One region of the Streptomyces sp. NPDC050743 genome, then DNA from elsewhere that is predicted to be linked to it. Evidence: riboswitches for the same ligand, from Rfam matches in the RefSeq annotation. Region 1 holds a riboswitch; each other region holds the start of a gene.
The links. Region 1 has a riboswitch for cyclic di-AMP ahead of ACIBJF_RS08960 (M23 family metallopeptidase). Riboswitches for the same ligand answer to the same signal wherever they lie in the genome.
Positions count from the first base shown of each region.

Region 2: another riboswitch for cyclic di-AMP. It lies ahead of ACIBJF_RS35215 (C40 family peptidase); the one in region 1 lies ahead of ACIBJF_RS08960 (M23 family metallopeptidase).
Region 3: another riboswitch for cyclic di-AMP. It lies ahead of ACIBJF_RS13815 (M23 family metallopeptidase); the one in region 1 lies ahead of ACIBJF_RS08960 (M23 family metallopeptidase).
Region 4: another riboswitch for cyclic di-AMP. It lies ahead of ACIBJF_RS19470 (transglycosylase SLT domain-containing protein); the one in region 1 lies ahead of ACIBJF_RS08960 (M23 family metallopeptidase).

Region 1 is NZ_JBITGJ010000005.1:316,541-320,919, reverse strand. It holds gene ACIBJF_RS08970 (PrsW family intramembrane metalloprotease) at 1-143, shown strand, start outside; gene ACIBJF_RS08965 (aldo/keto reductase) at 262-1,206, opposite strand; gene ACIBJF_RS08960 (M23 family metallopeptidase) at 1,278-2,306, opposite strand; cyclic di-AMP (ydaO/yuaA leader) riboswitch at 2,314-2,460, opposite strand; tRNA gene ACIBJF_RS08955 (tRNA-Met) at 2,770-2,843, shown strand; gene ACIBJF_RS08950 (dihydrofolate reductase family protein) at 2,904-4,037, opposite strand; gene ACIBJF_RS08945 (MarR family winged helix-turn-helix transcriptional regulator) at 4,100-4,379, shown strand, end outside.
Region 2 is NZ_JBITGJ010000054.1:15,957-20,335, reverse strand. It holds gene ACIBJF_RS35225 (ATP-dependent Clp protease proteolytic subunit) at 70-705, shown strand; gene ACIBJF_RS35220 (hypothetical protein) at 713-1,018, shown strand; cyclic di-AMP (ydaO/yuaA leader) riboswitch at 1,369-1,590, shown strand; gene ACIBJF_RS35215 (C40 family peptidase) at 1,594-2,067, shown strand; gene ACIBJF_RS35210 (ATP-binding protein) at 2,854-3,312, opposite strand; gene ACIBJF_RS35205 (helix-turn-helix domain-containing protein) at 3,527-4,379, shown strand, end outside.
Region 3 is NZ_JBITGJ010000010.1:124,678-129,056, forward strand. It holds gene ACIBJF_RS13805 (M16 family metallopeptidase) at 1-130, shown strand, start outside; gene ACIBJF_RS13810 (M16 family metallopeptidase) at 127-1,515, shown strand; cyclic di-AMP (ydaO/yuaA leader) riboswitch at 1,766-1,928, shown strand; gene ACIBJF_RS13815 (M23 family metallopeptidase) at 1,941-2,687, shown strand; gene ACIBJF_RS13820 (GntR family transcriptional regulator) at 2,887-3,573, shown strand; gene ACIBJF_RS13825 (HPr family phosphocarrier protein) at 3,718-3,999, opposite strand; gene ACIBJF_RS13830 (GNAT family N-acetyltransferase) at 4,178-4,379, shown strand, end outside.
Region 4 is NZ_JBITGJ010000018.1:30,509-34,887, forward strand. It holds gene ACIBJF_RS19465 (polyprenyl synthetase family protein) at 161-1,171, opposite strand; cyclic di-AMP (ydaO/yuaA leader) riboswitch at 1,760-1,941, shown strand; gene ACIBJF_RS19470 (transglycosylase SLT domain-containing protein) at 1,946-2,434, shown strand; gene ACIBJF_RS19475 (HAD family hydrolase) at 2,545-3,357, opposite strand; gene ACIBJF_RS19480 (FAD-dependent oxidoreductase) at 3,489-4,379, opposite strand, start outside.

The DNA of each region.
Region 1 (4,379 bases):
CGCGAGCGACTGCGCCGGTCCGGCCGATGTACGCGGCGCCCGTGCCGGCGCCTGCGGCGCATTGGCCGGGGTACGGCTATCCGGGGCCGGGGTACGGCTATCCGGCGGCGCCCTACTCCGCTTACAACCCGTATCAGTCCTAGCCGGTCGCGTTGCGGAGGGTTCGGCACCGCCGGACCGCGCCGTCGCGGCTGATCGCCGTCGCGGCGGAAGGAGAGCCGCCGGCTGCGGGCAGAAGGCAGCCCGCGGCCGGCGCGGGAATCAGGCGGACGCCTCCGTCAGGCTCGCCACCTCCTCCTCCGTCAGCTTCAGGTCCACCACGCCCAGCAGTGCCGGGAGCTGGTCCACCGTGCGGGCCGAGGCGATCGGGGCGGTGATCGTCGGCTGGGCGGCGAGCCAGGCGAGGGCGACCGTGGCGACGGGGGCGTCGTGGGCGGCGGCGATCTCGTCGAGGGCCGCGAGGACCTTCTGGCCGCGCTCGGACTCCGCGTACTCCTGGGCCCGGCCCGCGCGGGCGCTGTCGACCTTGGTGCCGGGACGGTACTTGCCGGTCAGGAAACCCGCGGCGAGGGAGAAGTAGGGCACCGAGGACAGGCCCTCCTTGGCGGCCAGGTCCTGCAGCGGGCCCTCGTAGGTGTCGCGGGAGACGAGGTTGTAGTGGGGCTGGAGGGCGACATAGCGGGCGAGGCCCTCGCGGTCGGAGAAGTCGAGCGAGGCCCTCAGGCGCTCGGGGCTGATGTTGGAGGCGGCGATGTGGCGGACCTTGCCCGCCTTCACCAGCTCGTCCAGCGCGCCGATGATCTCCTCGACCGGGACCTCGGGCTTGTCGAAGTGGGTGTAGTAGAGGTCGATGTGGTCGGTGTCCAGGCGGCGCAGGGAGGCGTCCGCGGCGGCCTTGATGTTGGCGGCGGACAGGCCCTGGAATTCGGGGTGCTGGCTGACCTTGGTGGCGATGACGACGCGGTCGCGGTTGCCGCGGGACTTGACCCACTTGCCGATGACCGTCTCGGACTCGCCGCCCTTGTGGCCCTCGATCCATGCCGAGTAGGAGTCGGCGGTGTCGATGAAGTTGCCGCCGGCGGCCGTGTAGGCGTCCAGCACGGCGAAGGAGGTCTCCTCGTCGGCGGTCCAGCCGAAGACGTTGCCGCCGAGACAGAGGGGGAAGACCTCGAGGTCGGAGGAACCGAGTGTGCGAAGGGAAGTCATGCTCTAGATCAACACCGGCGACGGCTGATCGCATTCCGCCGCCGGTGCAAAGTCCCCCGGACAGACGGCTGTCAGGGGTTGAGGCCCTTGTCGCGCAGCCACGGCGCCGGGTCGACGGCGGTGGCCTGGCCGTTCGGGTGGACCTCCAGGTGGAGGTGGGGGCCGGTGACGTTGCCGGTGGCGCCGACTCGGCCGATGACCTCGCCGGTGGAGACCTTCTGGCCGACGGAGACGTTGATCGAGGACTGGTGGCAGAACCACAGCTCGGTGCCGTCGTCCAGGGTCAGGACGGTGCGGTAGCCGTAGGCACCGGCCCAGCCGGCCTCGGTGACCGTGCCGCTGTGGATGGCCTTGATGAGGGTGCCGGTGGGGGCGGCGAAGTCGAGGCCGGTGTGGTAGCCGGAGGACCACATCGCGCCGGGCTGCCCGAAGGTGCCGGTGATCGTGTACGAGACGACGGGCAGCTGGTACTGCTTGGCCAGCTCGGCCAGCCGCGCGGCCTCGGCGGCCTTCTTGGCGTCGGCCTCCGCCTTCTCCTTGGCGGCGGCGGCCTTGGCGGCGGCCTCCTTCTCCGCCTTGGCGGCCGCGGCTGCGGCCTGCTGGTCGGCGGCGGCGATCGCGGCGGCGGTGGCCTTGCCGTCGGCTTGGCCCTTCTGCTGCTCGGCCTGGGCCATGATCCGGTTGCGCAGGGCCTCGCCGGCGTTGCCGCTGTCGGCGCTGTCGGTGCTCACGCCCACGTGGCTGAGCCCGGTGGTGGTGGCCTGCGGCGCGTCGGAGGAGCCGCCGTCGAAGATGTGCTCGACGGAGTCCAGGTCCGGCATGGATATGGAGACCGGCGGCTTGCCGGTGTTGGCGCTGGCCATGCCGCCCGCGCCAACCGCGGCCATCACGCCGACGCCGAGGACGGTGGAGCTGCGTGCGAAGCCGCCGCGCTGCTTGGCGACGCGGTGCCGGCCACGGACCGGGGTGACGGAGTCCTCGGTGGGGTTCCACTCCTCCCAGGGCCCCTCCTCGGCGCGGTAGGCGCCGTAGCCGAAGGTCTCCGGCTGGGCTTGCGCGGGCACGAACGGGGCTTCTGGGGCGGGCCGGTTGGACGCCACTCGGGCGTACTCCTTTCCTTCCTCCGCCTACCGGGTTAGCTGACGGGTTCGGAGCAGGAAGGTCTCCTACGCGCGTATACCGGCTGGTATCCGCGCGATTCACCCCAAGATGGTGGTTCCCCGGTTCCCTTGCGGGATTCGACGCGTGCGCACGGAGCCGCCTCTTGTGACGGCTGGGACGACCGCGCTGCGTTATCGAACGTTAATAGACCCGGCAGCCACTTTCCAAGCCGTTCGGCTTGATCGTTAACGTTTTCGACGGTGGACTTACCCGCCAGGAACACTGCAAACCGGGCGAGTTGGCCCCCGCTCATGAGTGTCCGCGTTTTTGATGGTGACTCAGATGTTATGCGGAGGGCTGTCGTACGGTCACTATCGGTGAAGGTGATCACGGATGTCGCGGAGGGGCGACCGGTGTGCCGCCGATCGGATGACCGCGTGGTGTACAGTAGAGACACAACGACGCGGGGTGGAGCAGCTCGGTAGCTCGCTGGGCTCATAACCCAGAGGTCGCAGGTTCAAATCCTGTCCCCGCTACTGAAAACTCAGGGCCCGGAATCCCATGGATTCCGGGCCCTGAGTGTGTGCACGGGCGCCTCAGCCGAGCAGATGCCCGTTCGGCGCCTTGGCGGATTCCTCCAGCTCGGGCAGGACGACCACCTCGGCGCCCGCCTTGACCAGAATCCCCGTACCGTCGGCCGCCGCCACGAACGTGTCCGGCTCCCTCCAGGCGGTGACCACCCGGCGCACCCCCGCCCGAAGGATCAGCTCGGCGCAGGGCGCGGGCCGCGAGGCACGCCGCGCACAGGGCTCCAGGCTGCTGTACACCGTGGCGGCAGCCAGTCGCGGATCCGCCGGGTCGATCTTCGCGAGCGCGGCCTCCTCCGCGTGGACCACGGGATCATCCCCCTCCCGGGAGTGGCCGCGAGCCAGCTCCGTACCGTCGGCGGCAACCACCACCGCGCCGACGCTGAACGCCGTCTCCGAGGGCGGACACAGCGCGGCGAGGTCACAGGCCGTCCGCAGCCAGTGCCGGTCGGCGGCGGTGGCGAGGGGACCGGCGCCGGGCGCGGTGGGCTCGTAGCGCATGAGGACGACGTCCTCGATCCGGCGGGTCTCGGTCAGACGCAGCCGGCCGGCCTGGTAGCCGCCGGGGCCGAACAGGCGGGGTGCGGCGGGGTCGCCGACGAAGAGCGGGGCGAGGACCAGCTGGAGCTCGTCGGCGAGGCCCAGCTGCAGCAGCTGGGTGTGGACGGTGCCGCCGCCCTCGACCATCAGCCGTCCGACCCCGCGCACGTCGTGCAGGTGGGACAGCAGGGCCCGCCAGTCGAGGCCGGGGCCGAGCGGGACGATGTCGGCGGCGCTGCCGAGGCGGTGGGCGGCCCGCTCGGCGCCCCGGTCGGTCGTGTAGACGAGCTTGTCGCCGCCGGTGTGCCAGAAGTTGGCGTCGGGGTCGAGGTCGCCGGTGGCGCTGACGGTCACCTTCAGCGGGTACTCCGGCCGGCCCGCCCGGACCCGGGCCGCGCGGCGCTCGGCGGAGTTGACCAGCAACCGCGGGTTGTCGGCGCGGATCGTGCCGGCGCCGATCAGGATCGCGTCGACGGAGGCCCGTACCGCGTCCACCCGGTCGAAGTCGGCCGGGCTGGACAGCAGGAGCCGGTCGGGGCCGGTGTCGTCCAGGTAGCCGTCGAGGGAGACGGCGGCGGACAGCAGCACGTACGGGTACGACATCGGCGCGGTCTCCCTGCGAGGCGAGGCTTGGTTCAAGTTTGAAACAAACTTACACTGGCGGCATGACGACCCGCTGGCTCAGCCCCGAGGAGCAGCGCGCCTGGCGCGCGTATCTCGCCGCGACGCACCTCCTGGAGGACGCGATCGACCGACAGCTCCAGCAGGACGCCGGCATGCCGCACCTGTTCTACTCCGTGCTGGCGAACCTGTCCGACGCGCCCGACCGGCGGCTGCGGATGACCGACCTCGCCGAAACGCTGAAGATCACGCGCAGCAGGCTGACGTACGCGGTGACCCGCCTCGAGCGGGACGGGCTGGTGCGCCGGGAGGACTGCCGCTGGG
Region 2 (4,379 bases), on a different contig from region 1:
ATGTACGTCCTGTACATTTTTTACAGAGCCGGGTCGCCGGAGGCCCGAGCCATGAGAAGGGGTGTGTCCATGTCCCGAACGTTCGCCCGTCATGTCCTGCCCGAGTTCACCGAGCGCACCAGCAGCGGAGCGCGCACGCTCGACCCCTACGGCAAGCTGTTCGAGGACCGGATCGTCTTCCTCGGGACCGCGCTGGACGACGCGGCCGCGAACGACGTGATGGCGCAGTTCATGTATCTCGAACACGCGGCCCCGGAGCGGGACATCACGCTGTACGTCAACTCCCCCGGCGGCTCGTTCAGCGCGCTGACGGCGGTCTACGACACGATGCGCTACGTCAGTTGCGACGTGGCGACCTACTGCCTGGGCCAGGCCGCCTCGCACGCCGCCCTGCTGCTCGCGGCCGGCACGCCGGGCAAGCGGTTCACCCTCCCCGGCGCACGCGTGGTCCTCTCCCAGCCCCAGCTCGCCGAGCCGGTGGAGGGCCAGCCCAGCGATCTGCTCATCCAGGCCGAGGAGTTGGCCCGGGTCCGCGCGCTGACGGAGGAGATGCTGGTACGGCACACCGGGCGCACGGCCGAACGGGTGCGCCGCGACCTGGAGCGGGACTTGGTCCTGGACGCTCCTGGGGCGGTCGCCTACGGCCTGGTGGACGCCGTCGTGCCCAGCAGGCGGAGCACCCCCGGCGCACCGGACGCGAGGTGAGCCGCCGATGCTGCCGGACCTGCCGCCGCTGCCCGCACTGACGCATGCCGAGGGCGACCTGATCGACCGTTACCTGGAGGCCGCCGACCTGCTGGGCCGCGCCAACCCCGCCCACGGCGGGGACACCTATCGCGGGCTGCGTGCCGCCCAGGCCCTGGTGCGCAAGGCCGCAGAGCTGCGGGACGCCCTCGCGTTGATGCACCAGCGAGGCGAGACGGAGCTGCACGGGCACACGCTGGCACGGGCCTTGCGGGTCCTGGACGGTGAACGCCGTACCGCGCGCGTCGCGCTCCCGCCCGACGGCGTCGGCTGATCCGCACGCCGGACGAGCCGGCCGGGGCCCGGTCGTCGACCGCTACCGCTCGGGCGGGACTTAAAACGGCCCGAATGGCGTACCGCTGTCCGGTGTATATCCGGGTCGTTCTGCGGGCCTTCCGACTTGCGCTCCAGACCGGCGCGTCGTTCGCCGGAGAGCGCGTCGCCCCAGGTCCGGGGCTACGCACGGAATGTGACGATGCCTCGAACAGCACCCGCTCCACCCGAACGGGTGAGTGGTGAGTAACACCACAAATCCCCGAATGCATTGGGATTTTCGCATCGGTGTGGGCGAAGATCCCGTCCGACGACAAGCCCCCGCCGCCGCGGCGGGGCGGTCCGGGCGGACGCCGAGTCCTGCCGCCGCCCGGATGACCGGTCGACAGGAGTGGATCGGCAGGAGTGGAGGACCCAGGCAAGACGGGTCGCGGGAACGGATGTTCGTCTGCTCGTCGCAGACGGCCTGAGGTTCCGCGCAGCCCTTGGGGTGAAGCCGCGGCAACGCGGCCGGGCACCTTCGCCAGCCCGAATCCGACAGGTCATCCTTCACAGGCGGCTGACGAAGGGTTGCGCATGACTGCGCTCAATCGTGTCCCGTCGCTCATGGCCCGGGCCGGTACGGCCTCGGCCCTCACCCTCGCCGCCGTGGGCGGCTCGATCGTGGTCCCCGGCCTCGCCCCCGATGCCTCGGCCGCAACGCTCGCCACAAAGGCACTGAAGGTCGCGGCCGCCAAGAAGGGCGCGCCGTACCGGTGGGGGGCCACCGGGCCGCGCAGTTTCGACTGCTCGGGGCTGACCCTCTACTCGTTCAAGAAGGCGGGCAAGATCCTGCCACGTACCGCCGCTGCGCAGTACAACAGGACGCACCACATCTCCGCCGGCCGTCGCCGGGCCGGTGACCTGGTGTTCTTCCACTATGGCTCCTACGTCTACCACGTCGGCATCTACGCCGGGCACGGGAAGATCTGGCACGCGCCGAGGACCGGGGACGTGGTGCGGCTCCAGAAGATCTGGACGAGGAGCGTCTGGTACGGCCGGGTCAACTGACCCGGTCCTGCGCGGCGGGGTCGGCTGACCGATTCGGGGCCTGTCACGGCAGGTCGGCTGACCCCCTGTCAGAGCGGAGCGGCTCCAGCAGCGGGGCCGCCCCGAGCGCCCTCAGCGCCACCCCGGTGCCCGCCTGGAGCCCACGGGCGGCCCGGGGTCGGTGTAGGGCGCGGCATCGGGCGGCGCTGCGAGGAGCCTGCGCCGGACCGGTGCGGCCCTCGACGGCTGAAGCGCTCCCCAACCTCGTCTAGGCCACGACACGCCGCGCCGGGCGCGCGGACAGACCTGCCGGGTGCCGACGAGCGGCTCCGATGGCGGCGCCTTTCCCGTCGCCTGCCGCGCGGTGGCCCGGCGGCCCGGTCTTTTCGTCCAAGTCCCGACACGCCGCAGATGGGGCCGCGACGTCCGGCGCCCGAAGCGGACGGAACCACACCGGCCGCCCAGGCCGTCCGGGCCGTGCGATCACAGAAGCCCGAGCCCCGCCCAGGCAGACATCCCGGCCCCGCACCGGAGAACGCACACGGCCACCACCTCCCAGCCCGTCGGCCTCGGCCCCTCACTCACCGGCCACTCGCGCCCGCACCGACGTCCCCGAGCCCCTCGTCACCGGGTGCCCGACGTCCCCCACGTTCATCCCCGTACCCGATCTCCCCGCCCGTCGCCCCGTACGCGCGCCCCTTGCCGGCGAGCGCTCATCCCCCGCACCCAACGCCCCGATCGGTCGCCTACGGCCCCGAGGAGTAGTGCCCCGGAGAGAAGTCGTCCCACCAGCCCCACCCCGGAGGGCTACGGTTCCTGTTGGCCCCCCGCCGGGACCGGTTCCGCCGGGACGATCCAGGGGAGTTCGATGGAGACCGTCTTGCCGCCCTCGCGGGTGGGACGGACGCGGAGTTTGCCGCCGCACTCCGCGGTGAGCCAGCGGATGATGACCATGCCGCGGCCGTTGTCCTGCTGGACGGCGGCGGGCAGTCTCTTCGGAAAGCGTGGGTGACTGTCCGTGACGCCGATGCGGAGGTGTTCGTCGCGGTCCAGGACGATGTCAACCGTGAAGGTGGGTGACTGACCGAAGGTGTGCTGTACGGCGTTGGTGGCGAGTTCGGAGACGATGAGCCGCACGGTGTCGGCCACGTCGGTGTCGGACGGCAGGCCCCACTCCGCGAGCGTGCCCACGACATACGTGCGGGCCGCGGAGACCGAGGCGGGATCGCTCGGCAGAGTGACGGATGCTTCCAGATGGTCTGCCATGGCGACGTCGTCCCTTTCCCACGGGACCGCGGTCCGACACGGAGCCGGATGGTTCGAGTACGGTCCCGGACTGGTGCTTGCTCGTCAGCCTGCCATCACGGGGCCGGTCACGGGGAGCGATCCACCAAGATATGCATATATCTGTCGCCCGAAGCGGTGAACTCTACGACGCGAGACCGTTTTGGGGCGGCTCGGAAGGAGTAAGGAGGAGCCCATGCAGAACGGGCCGGCAGTGCGCCGCCGCAAACTGGGCGCCGAACTGCGCACGCTGCGTACCGGTGCTGGGCTCACGAGCGGTGAGGCAGCCCGGCTGGTCGGCTGGCACCAGTCGAAGGTCAGCCGCATCGAGACCGGTGCCAGCGGCGTGAAACCAGCCGATGTGCGGTTACTTCTCGACGCCTACGAGGTGCGGGACGGGCAACTGCGCGAGTTGCTGATGATACTCGCGGGCTCCGAGGACACGAGCGACCGGCACCGCTGGTGGCACGCCTACCGCGGGGTGCTGCCTCCCACGTACCGGGACTTCATCAGCCTGGAGTCACAGGCCAGCACGATGCGCACCCTGGAGACCACGGTCGTACCCGGCCTGCTGCAGACGCCCGAGTACGCCCGCGCGGTGACCCGGGCGGTGGTGGCGGACCTGGACGAGGAAGGCCTGGACGCGCTGGTGGAGGTGCGGCTGGCCAGGCAGGACGTGCTCCGCGCCGACCCGCCGCTGAAGCTGAGCGCGGTGCTGGACGAGTCGGTGCTGCGGCGCGAGGTCGGCGGCCCCGAGGTGATGGCCCGGCAGCTGGAGCGGCTGATGGAGGCGGCCCGCCTGCCCCAAGTCCGGCTCCAGATATTGCCGTTCGGCGCCGGAGCTCATGTCGGCCTCACCGGAGCTTTCGTTATTTTCTCATTTACGAACACTTCTGATCTGGACGTCGTTGTTCTAGACCAGTTGACGAGTAGCCTCTACCTGGAGCGGAAAGAAGACCTCATGGCCTACGCGGAGGCCTTCGACACCCTTCGGATGCACGCCCTTTCACCCGAGGACACGTTGGACTACATCGCCGGGATAGGTGACG
Region 3 (4,379 bases), on a different contig from region 1:
CGCGGTCCTGGTCTACGAGCCGAAGTCCCCGGAGCAGGCACCGGACGCCGACGTCCCCGAGGACCCGGAGCAGGAGGCCACCGTAGAGGCGGGCGCCGACCACAACGAGAACGAGGAGACGGCCAAGTGACCGAGCTCGCCACCATGGACTTCCATCCCCAGCCGCAGGCCGGCGAAGCCAGGCCCTGGGCGTTCCCGGCCCCCGAGCGCACCGCGCTCGACAACGGTCTGACGGTGCTGCGCTGCCACCGCCCCGGCCAGCAGGTCGTCGCCGTCGAGGTGCTGCTGGACGCGCCCCTGGACGCCGAGCCGGCCGGCCTGGACGGCGTCGCCACGATCATGGCGCGGGCCTTCTCCGAGGGCACCGACAAGCACTCCGCCGAGGAGTTCGCAGCCGAGCTGGAGCGCGCGGGCGCCACACTGGACTCGCACGCCGACCACCCCGGCGTGCGGCTCAGCCTGGAGGTCCCGGCCTCCCGCCTGGCCAAGGGCCTCGGCCTGCTCGCCGACGCGCTGCGCGCGCCCGCCTTCGCCGACAGCGAGGTGGAGCGGCTGGTCCGCAACCGCCTGGACGAGATCCCGCACGAGCTGGCCAACCCTTCCCGCCGGGCCGCCAAGGAGCTCTCCAAGGAGCTGTTCCCGCTGGTCTCGCGCATGTCGCGCCCCCGCCAGGGCACCGAGGAGACGGTCGAGAAGATCGACGCCGACGCCGTACGCGCCTTCTACGGCCGGCATGTACGCCCCGCCACGGCCACCGCGGTCGTGGTCGGCGACCTCACCGGCGTCGACCTGGACGCGCTGCTCGGCGACACGCTGGGCGCCTGGACCGGCACCGCGGGCGAGCCGCGGCCCGTGCCGCCGGTGACCGCCGACGACACCGGGCGCGTGGTCATCGTGGACCGGCCCGGCGCCGTGCAGACGCAGCTGCTCATCGGCCGCGTCGGCCCCGACCGGCACGACCGCGTGTGGCCCGCCCAGGTGCTCGGCACCTACTGCCTCGGCGGCACGCTCACCTCCCGCCTGGACCGGGTCCTGCGCGAGGAGAAGGGCTACACCTACGGTGTGCGCGCGTTCGGCCAGGTCCTCAGGTCCGCGCCGGACGGCACGGGCGCGTCGATGCTCGCCATCAGCGGTTCCGTGGACACCCCCAACACCGGTCCGGCGCTGGAGGACCTGTGGAAGGTGCTGCGCACCCTCGCGGCGGACGGCCTGACCGACGCCGAGCGGGACGTGGCCGTGCAGAACCTCGTCGGGGTGGCGCCGCTGAAGTACGAGACCGCGGCGGCCGTGGCGAGCACGCTGGCCGACCAGGTCGAGCAGCACCTGCCCGACGACTTCCAGGCGACGCTGTATCAGCAGCTGGCCGCGACGGGCACGGTGGAGGCCACGGCGGCCGTCGTGAACGCCTTCCCGGTGGACCGCCTGGTGACCGTCCTCGTCGGTGACGCCTCCCAGATCAAGGCGCCGGTGGAGGCGCTCGGCATCGGTGAAGTGACCGTGGTGGCGGCCGAGTAGAGCGCGCCGTCGCAGCGGCCGGGTGCGCCCGGGAGGCCGCACGCGCGCGTGGGGCCCTGACGGTCTACGGACCGTCAGGGCCCCTGCCGTTTCCCAGCCCTACCCCAGATGCCCGATTTGAGGCGGAGGTTGCCTGTCTGCCCTGTGGGATGCGCTACAAAAGCCCGGATCGGTTTGGGGTTCGAAAGCAGGCTTACGTAGCGTCGCCCAGGCTGTTCGTCGGTAGGCAGTGCGCCGCACCCGCGGCACCGGACAGTCATCGCCGAGTCCCCGTACGGCGCGAGCCAGGGGAGCCGGGGACCCACGCAGTCCCTGGGGTGAATCGGGCGCCCGCGCGAGTCGCGAGGGGCCCGTAGGAGACCTTCCTGCTCCGAACCCGTCAGCTAACCCGGTAGGCGAGAGGGAAGGAAAGGACCAGCCACTCCATGGCGTTCATGTGCGCCACCGGGAAGCACCGCAAGCCCGGCCGGGTCAAGCGCACCACCGCTCAGGCGGCGGGCATCGCGGCCCTCACCACCACCGGTGTCATCGGCACCCTCGCCGCCTCCCCGGCACTCGCCGCCGAGAACACCGTGGAGCAGACCGGCCTCACACCGGTCCTCACCCTGAGCGACGACGTGGCCGAGCACATCGACGCGCAGGCCACCGCGCAGCGGCAGGCCGCCGAGCAGAAGGCGGCCGAGGAGGCCGCCGCCAAGAAGGCGAAGGAGGAGCGCGAGGCCAGGGCCCGCGCCGCCCGGGAGGCCGAGCGCAAGCGCCTGATGAACACCTTCGTCGCCCCGATCGCGAACTCCTACGTCTCCACCGGCTACCGGGCCAGCAGCTCCCTGTGGTCCTCTGGCTCGCACACCGGCATCGACTTCCACGCGGCGAGCGGCACCCCCGTGCACGCGGTCGGCGCCGGCACCGTCGTCTCCACCGGCTGGGGCGGCGCGTACGGCAACCAGATCGTGATCAGGATGGCCGACGGCATGTACACCCAGTACGGCCACCTGTCGTCCATCGGCGTCTCGGTGGGCCAGCGGGTCACCCCGGGCCTGCAGATCGGCCTGTCCGGCGCGACCGGCAACACCACCGGCCCGCACCTGCACTTCGAGGCCCGTACGACCCCCGACTACGGCTCGGACGTCGACCCCGTCGCCTACCTCCGCAAGCACGGCGTGAACGTCTGACGCCCCCTCGCGCGGCATGCGAAGCCCCGGCTCACCGAGCCGGGGCTTTCGTCGTTCTTTCACGGCCGCGCCCCGGCCCGCTGACCAAAAAATATCCATGGATTCCGACCCGCCGTCGGAAATTCCGGCTCATTGGAATAGAGTCACGGAACACGCGTCCATCGTCGACGTTTCACGGGGATTAAGGCGGAGGTCGGTCATGCGTATTCCGGCGCACTCGGTGTGCACGGCCATCCGGGACGACATCGTCGCGGGTGTCTACGAGCGCGGCGGCCGGCTGACCGAGGAAGTCCTCGCCCGCCGCTACGGCGTCTCGCGCGTCCCCGTCCGCGAGGCCCTGCGCACCCTGGAGGCCGAGGGCTTCGTGGTGACCCGCCGGCACGCGGGCGCGTGCGTGGCCGAGCCGACCGAGCAGGAGGCCGCCGACCTGCTGGAGATGCGCCTGCTGATGGAGCCGCTCGGGGCCGCCCGGGCCGCCCAGCGGCGCACCGAGGCCCATCTGAAGGTGCTGCGCGGCCTGGTCAGGCTGGGCCAGGAGCGGGCCAGGCGGGGACACAGCGAGGATCTGCGCTCGCTGGGCGGCTGGTTCCACGAGACGCTCGCCCAGGCCTGCGGCAGCCCCTCGCTGACCGCGATGCTCATCCAGCTGCGGCACAAGATCGCCTGGATGTACGCGGTGGAGGCGCCGCCGAGCCCGGTGGACTACTGGGCGGAACACGGCGCCATCGTCGACGCGGTGGCGCGCGGCGACGGCGAGCGTGCGCGGGCGCTCACGGCGCTGCACACCGAGCGTGCGACGGCCGTGCACCGCCTGCGTTTTTCCGGGGCCGGCGAGCGTGTGAGGACTTCGCAACACGCCGTAAACATGTCGGGCCTCCGGCATTAACACGGACGCCGTATACAAAGAAGAGTAATTCGGCTGCGCTGTATTTCGCTGCCCTGATTCCGGTGTGCGCGCAATGAGCCCGGAAACACAGAGCCGCGCCGCCCGAAAAGGCGACGCGGCTCCGGCGTATCAGCGTGCTGCCGTTCAGACCGTCTCGGGCAGTTCCTCGAGGCCCTCGGCGACCAGCTTGGCCAGACGGTCCAGGGCGACGTCCGCGCCCTCGGCGTCGGAGGCCAGCACGATCTCTTCGCCGCCCTGGGCGCCCAGGCCCAGGACGGCCAGCATGGAGGCCGCGTTGACGGGGTTGCCGTCAGCCTTGGCGATCGTCACCGGGACGCCTGCGGCCGTGGCGGCTCGGACGAAGATGGAGGCGGGGCGGGCGTGGAGGCCCTCGGCCCAGCCGACGTTGACGCGGCGCTCAGCCATGTGTTGCTGCCCTTCAGTCTTCAGGGTTGTCTAGACCAGTTTCCCATATCGCGAAGCGTGCCCGGAGCGGACCTTCGTCCGCCCCGGTGTGGCGCCGAAACCGCGGCCTCGGTTCCGGCTTCCGTCCTCCACAGACTGCCCCGCGCCCTTGTCGGACGCGAGCCGTACTCTGGGGCCCATGCAGACCTCGGCGGACCGGCAGGACCGGCACCAGTACCCCGCCCACTGGGAGGCGGACGTGGTGCTGCGCGACGGTGGCACCGCGCGCATCAGGCCCATCACCGTTGATGACGCCGACCGCCTGGTCAGCTTCTACGAGCAGGTCTCGGACGAGTCGAAGTACTACCGCTTCTTCGCGCCGTACCCCAGGCTCTCCGCCA
Region 4 (4,379 bases), on a different contig from region 1:
GCCGCGCCGGGTCGCACGGCCCGAACGCGGCGAGGCACACGGCGTCGGCAGCATGGCGCGACGTACGGCCGAAGACGTGCAACCGGCGCGGCGGACAGCCGTAAGCGTGCCATGGTGGCCGCCGGAGGCTGGGCGGGGCGTGGTGGGGCAGGCGGCCGGGTCAGCCGGCGCGGTGGACCACCGCGTCGCACAGCTGCATCAGCGCGGCCTTGGCGTCGCACTCCCGCAGCGGCGCCAGCGCGGCGCGGGCCTCCTCCGCGTACCGGATGGTGTCCCGGCGGGCCTGCTCCAGCGCGGGGTGGCCGCGCAGCGCGGCCAGCGCCTCGGCGTGCCGGGCGTCGTCGCTGAGGTCGGAGTCGAGCAGCTCGCACAGCGCAATGTCCTCGGCCAGGCCGAGGCGGGCGGCGCGCTCGCGCAGCCGGAGCACGGGCAGCGTCGGGATGCCCTCGCGCAGGTCGGTGCCCGGGGTCTTGCCGGACTCGTGCGAGTCGGAGGCGATGTCCAGGACGTCGTCGGCGAGCTGGAAGGCGACCCCGAGCCGCTCGCCGTACTGGGTGAGCACGTCGACGACCGTCTCGTCGGCGCCGGACATCATCGCGCCGAACCGGCACGACACCGCCACCAGCGAGCCCGTCTTGCCGCCGAGCACGTCCAGGTAGTGCTCGACCGGGTCGCGGCCGTCGGAGGGGCCGGCGGTCTCCAGGATCTGACCCGTGACCAGCCGCTCGAAGGCCAGGGCCTGCACCCGGACCGCCTCGGGGCCGAGGTCGGCGAGGATCTGGGAGGCGCGGGCGAAGAGGAAGTCGCCGGTGAGGACCGCGACCGAGTTGCCCCAGCGGGTGTTGGCGCTGTCCACGCCGCGCCGTACGGCCGCCTCGTCCATGACGTCGTCGTGGTACAGCGTGGCCAGGTGGGTCAGCTCCACGACCACGGCCGAGGGCACGACGCCCGGCGCGTAGGGGTCGCCGAACTGGGCCGCGAGCATCACGAGCAGCGGCCTGAACCGCTTCCCGCCGGCTCGTACGAGGTGCTGCGCGGCCTCCGTGATGAACGGGACCTCGCTCTTGGTGGCCTCGAGCAAGCCTTCCTCGACAGCCGCCAATCCGGCCTGGACATCGGCTTCCAGAGCCTGGTCCCGCACGCTCAGCCCGAACGGCCCGACGACGGTCACGAGGGGTCTCCTGTCTGCTGGTGTCTGCTGGCGATTACACGGTTTGTCGATAGGTCGCTGCCATCACTCAACTCAGCGTATCCGGTCCTGTTTCGATCACCGATAGCGCCCACCGGTCCAGCCTGGGTGGTATCGGATCACGACCGGTATGTTTTTGATCAAGTGATAAGAGCGGACATTTATCGACTTAACAGGAACCCGAACGCTTTGTCGCGAGCCGAGGGGGCGAGCGGAGTAATGCCTACGCCCAAGACAACGACAGACGGCTCGTCACGGGTTCCGCGACAGGCTCCGCCACGGGTTCCATCACCCACCCGATCCACCCGAACCCCTCATGTCCGATTTGAAATACTTTGTTATTTCGTGAATTGGGTCACGCTGGACCTGCGGCCCCCAGGAGCCCGTCAGGCCACCTCCACCCTTGCCGCGTCGGCGAGTTGAGGGTTGGCAACTGCAAAGGATCAAGTACCCTATATGCCACAGATCAAGGTCAAATAGTACGTAGTGTGCATCCGCTTCTTGTTCCCGACATGTGCTCTCGCATACGTTCCGGGCCGTCGGGCGGACGCTGAGTCCTGCCGCCGCCCGCGTGACCCATCGACGAACTCATTCGTACGGCAGGAGCGGGGGACCCAGGTAAGTCGCCGGGCCGGTCGGCACACGTCGCACCGGAACGGCTCGGGGTGAAGCCATGCCTTCTCGGGAAGGCGCGGCCGGGCACCTCCCCGCCCGAACCCGACAGCTCACCTCGCAGGCGACGGAGAGGACTTTCCCATGTCTGCTGCCGCCAAGCACCGCCGCCCGCGCAACAACCGCCTGGTCCGCGCCCTCACGGTCGCCGGCACCGGCGCCGCCGTCCTCACCCTCTCGCTCATCGGCGCCACCAGCGCCTCCGCGGCCACCGGCACGACCTCCAAGGCTGCCTCCACCGCCACCGCGTACCCGAACAACCTCGACGGCTGGATCCGCGAGTCTCTCGCGATCATGGCCCAGAAGGGCATTCCGGGCACTTACCACGGCATCTACCGCAACATCATCCGGGAGTACTCCGGCAACCCGAAGGCCATCAACCTCTGGGACTCCAACGCGGCCAAGGGCATCCCGTCCAAGGGGCTGCTCCAGGTGATCGACCCGACCTTCAAGGCGTACGACGTGGCCGGCACCTCCTTCGACCCCTACGACCCGGTTGCCAACATCACCGCGGCCTGCAACTACGCAGCCGCCCGGTACGGCTCGATCGACAACGTGTACAGCGCGTACTGACGGTCCCGCCGACCGGCACGGCAGCGGCCGCCCGGTGTGCCCTCACCTGACGGAGGGGCACACCGGGCGGCCGTCGCTCCTTCCGGGGCGGCCGTGTACTGATGTGCCGGTCAGTCGGTCGGGAACAGTCTTTCGAGGACGACGGCGACGCCGTCGTCCTCGTTCGACAGGGTGATCTCGTCGGCCACCGCCTTCAGTTCGGGATGCGCGCCGGCCATGGCGACCCCGCGCCCCGCCCAGTCGAACATCGGGATGTCGTTGGGCATGTCACCGAACGCCAGCGCCGCCTCCGCCGCGATCCCGAGCCGCTCGGCGGCCAGCGCGAGACCGGTCGCCTTGGTCACCCCCGACGGCTGGAGCTCCACGGTCCCCGGCCCGGACATGGTGACCGTCGCCAGGTCGCCCACCACCCCGCGCGCCGTGTCCGCCAACTCGTCGTCGGACAGCTCGGCATGGCGCAGCAGCACCTTGCTGATGGGCGCGCACCACAGATCGTCGCGCCGGTCGACCCGCACCACGGGCAGGGTCGGGTGCGGCATCCGGTAGCCGGGCTCGATGAGCGTGCGCCCGTCGACCCCGTCCTGGTCCACGGCCGCGTGCACCTGCCCCACCTCGGCCTCGATCTTGCCGAGCGCGGTCTCGGCCAGCTCCCGGTCCAGCCGGACCGACCACAGCAGGCGGCCGGTCCCGGCGTCGTAGACCTGTGCGCCCTGCCCGCACACCGCGAGCCCCGTGCAGCCGAGGTGCGCGAGGAGCTGCCGTACCCGCGGGGCCGGGCGGCCCGTCACCACCAGGTGCCGGGCGCCGGCCCGCGCCACCCGCGCGAGTGCGGCGAGCGACCGGTCGGAGACGGTGTCGTCGCCGCGCAGCAGCGTTCCGTCCAGGTCGGTGGCGATCAGTGCATATGCGGGGGAGGCTGCCATGATCAGAGAATACGGATACCGGGCCCCACCGACTCACCTTGTCGTCCCGCGCACTTACGTACTGTTCCACCCCAAGTAGTGCCCTCCGACTCCATGTTGATGACGGGACTCGGCACGGGCGGTCGGCGGCTTCAGCCGTGGGCCGACGCCAGGTGTTTCGTCAGGCGCGGCGAGGCGAACTCCGTGCCGCAGACGAAGCGCATCACCGGGCCGTACGACGACGCCGCCGGCAGGCCGGTGAAGTACAGGCCCGGAACGGACGAGACATACCCGGGTCCGAGTTTCGGCGTGCCGCGGCTCACCGCGAGCCGGGTACGCAACTCGTGGCCGAGGAAGTCCATCGCCGCGATGTCGACGCGGTAGCCGGTGGCGGCGATGACGTGGTCGGCGGCGAGCCGCTCGGTGTGCCCGCCATGGGTGCGGACGGTGAGGACGGGGCTGCCGTCCCGTGCCTCCGCGCTCACGACCCGCTCCACCTCCTGCACCTGCACCGCACTCTCGAAGCGCTCGCGCAGCCACCAGGCGCCGAGCGGTCCGAGGACCCGGCGGACCAGGAAGTGACGGGTGGCCTCGGGCAGGTAGCGGTAGGGGTGCGGGTAGTAGCTGAAGGCCCACAGCGACCATGCGCGGCCGAACGGGGACTCGGGGCGCAGCTTCGGCTGCTTCCAGGGCGGCGCGCCGAAGGCGACCCTGCCGCGGCCGCGCGCGACGACACGCACGCGTGCCCCCGCCTCGGCGGCGAGCGCCGCCGTCTCCAGCGCGGACTGGCCGGCGCCGACCACGATCAGTTCCTTGCCGGCGAAACGGCTCAGGTCGTGGTGCTGGGAGCTGTGCGAGACCGGGCCGGTGGGCGCCGGTCCGTCGGCCGCGGCTGCCGCGAGCTCCGCCGGCAGGTGCGCCAGGCCCGACAGGCCGGTGGCGACGACGACCGCGCGCGCGGTGAACATCTCCCCCGAGTCCAGCTTCAGCTCGAAGCCGCCGCTCTTGTCGCGGTCCACGGAGACGACCCGCACCCGCTCCAG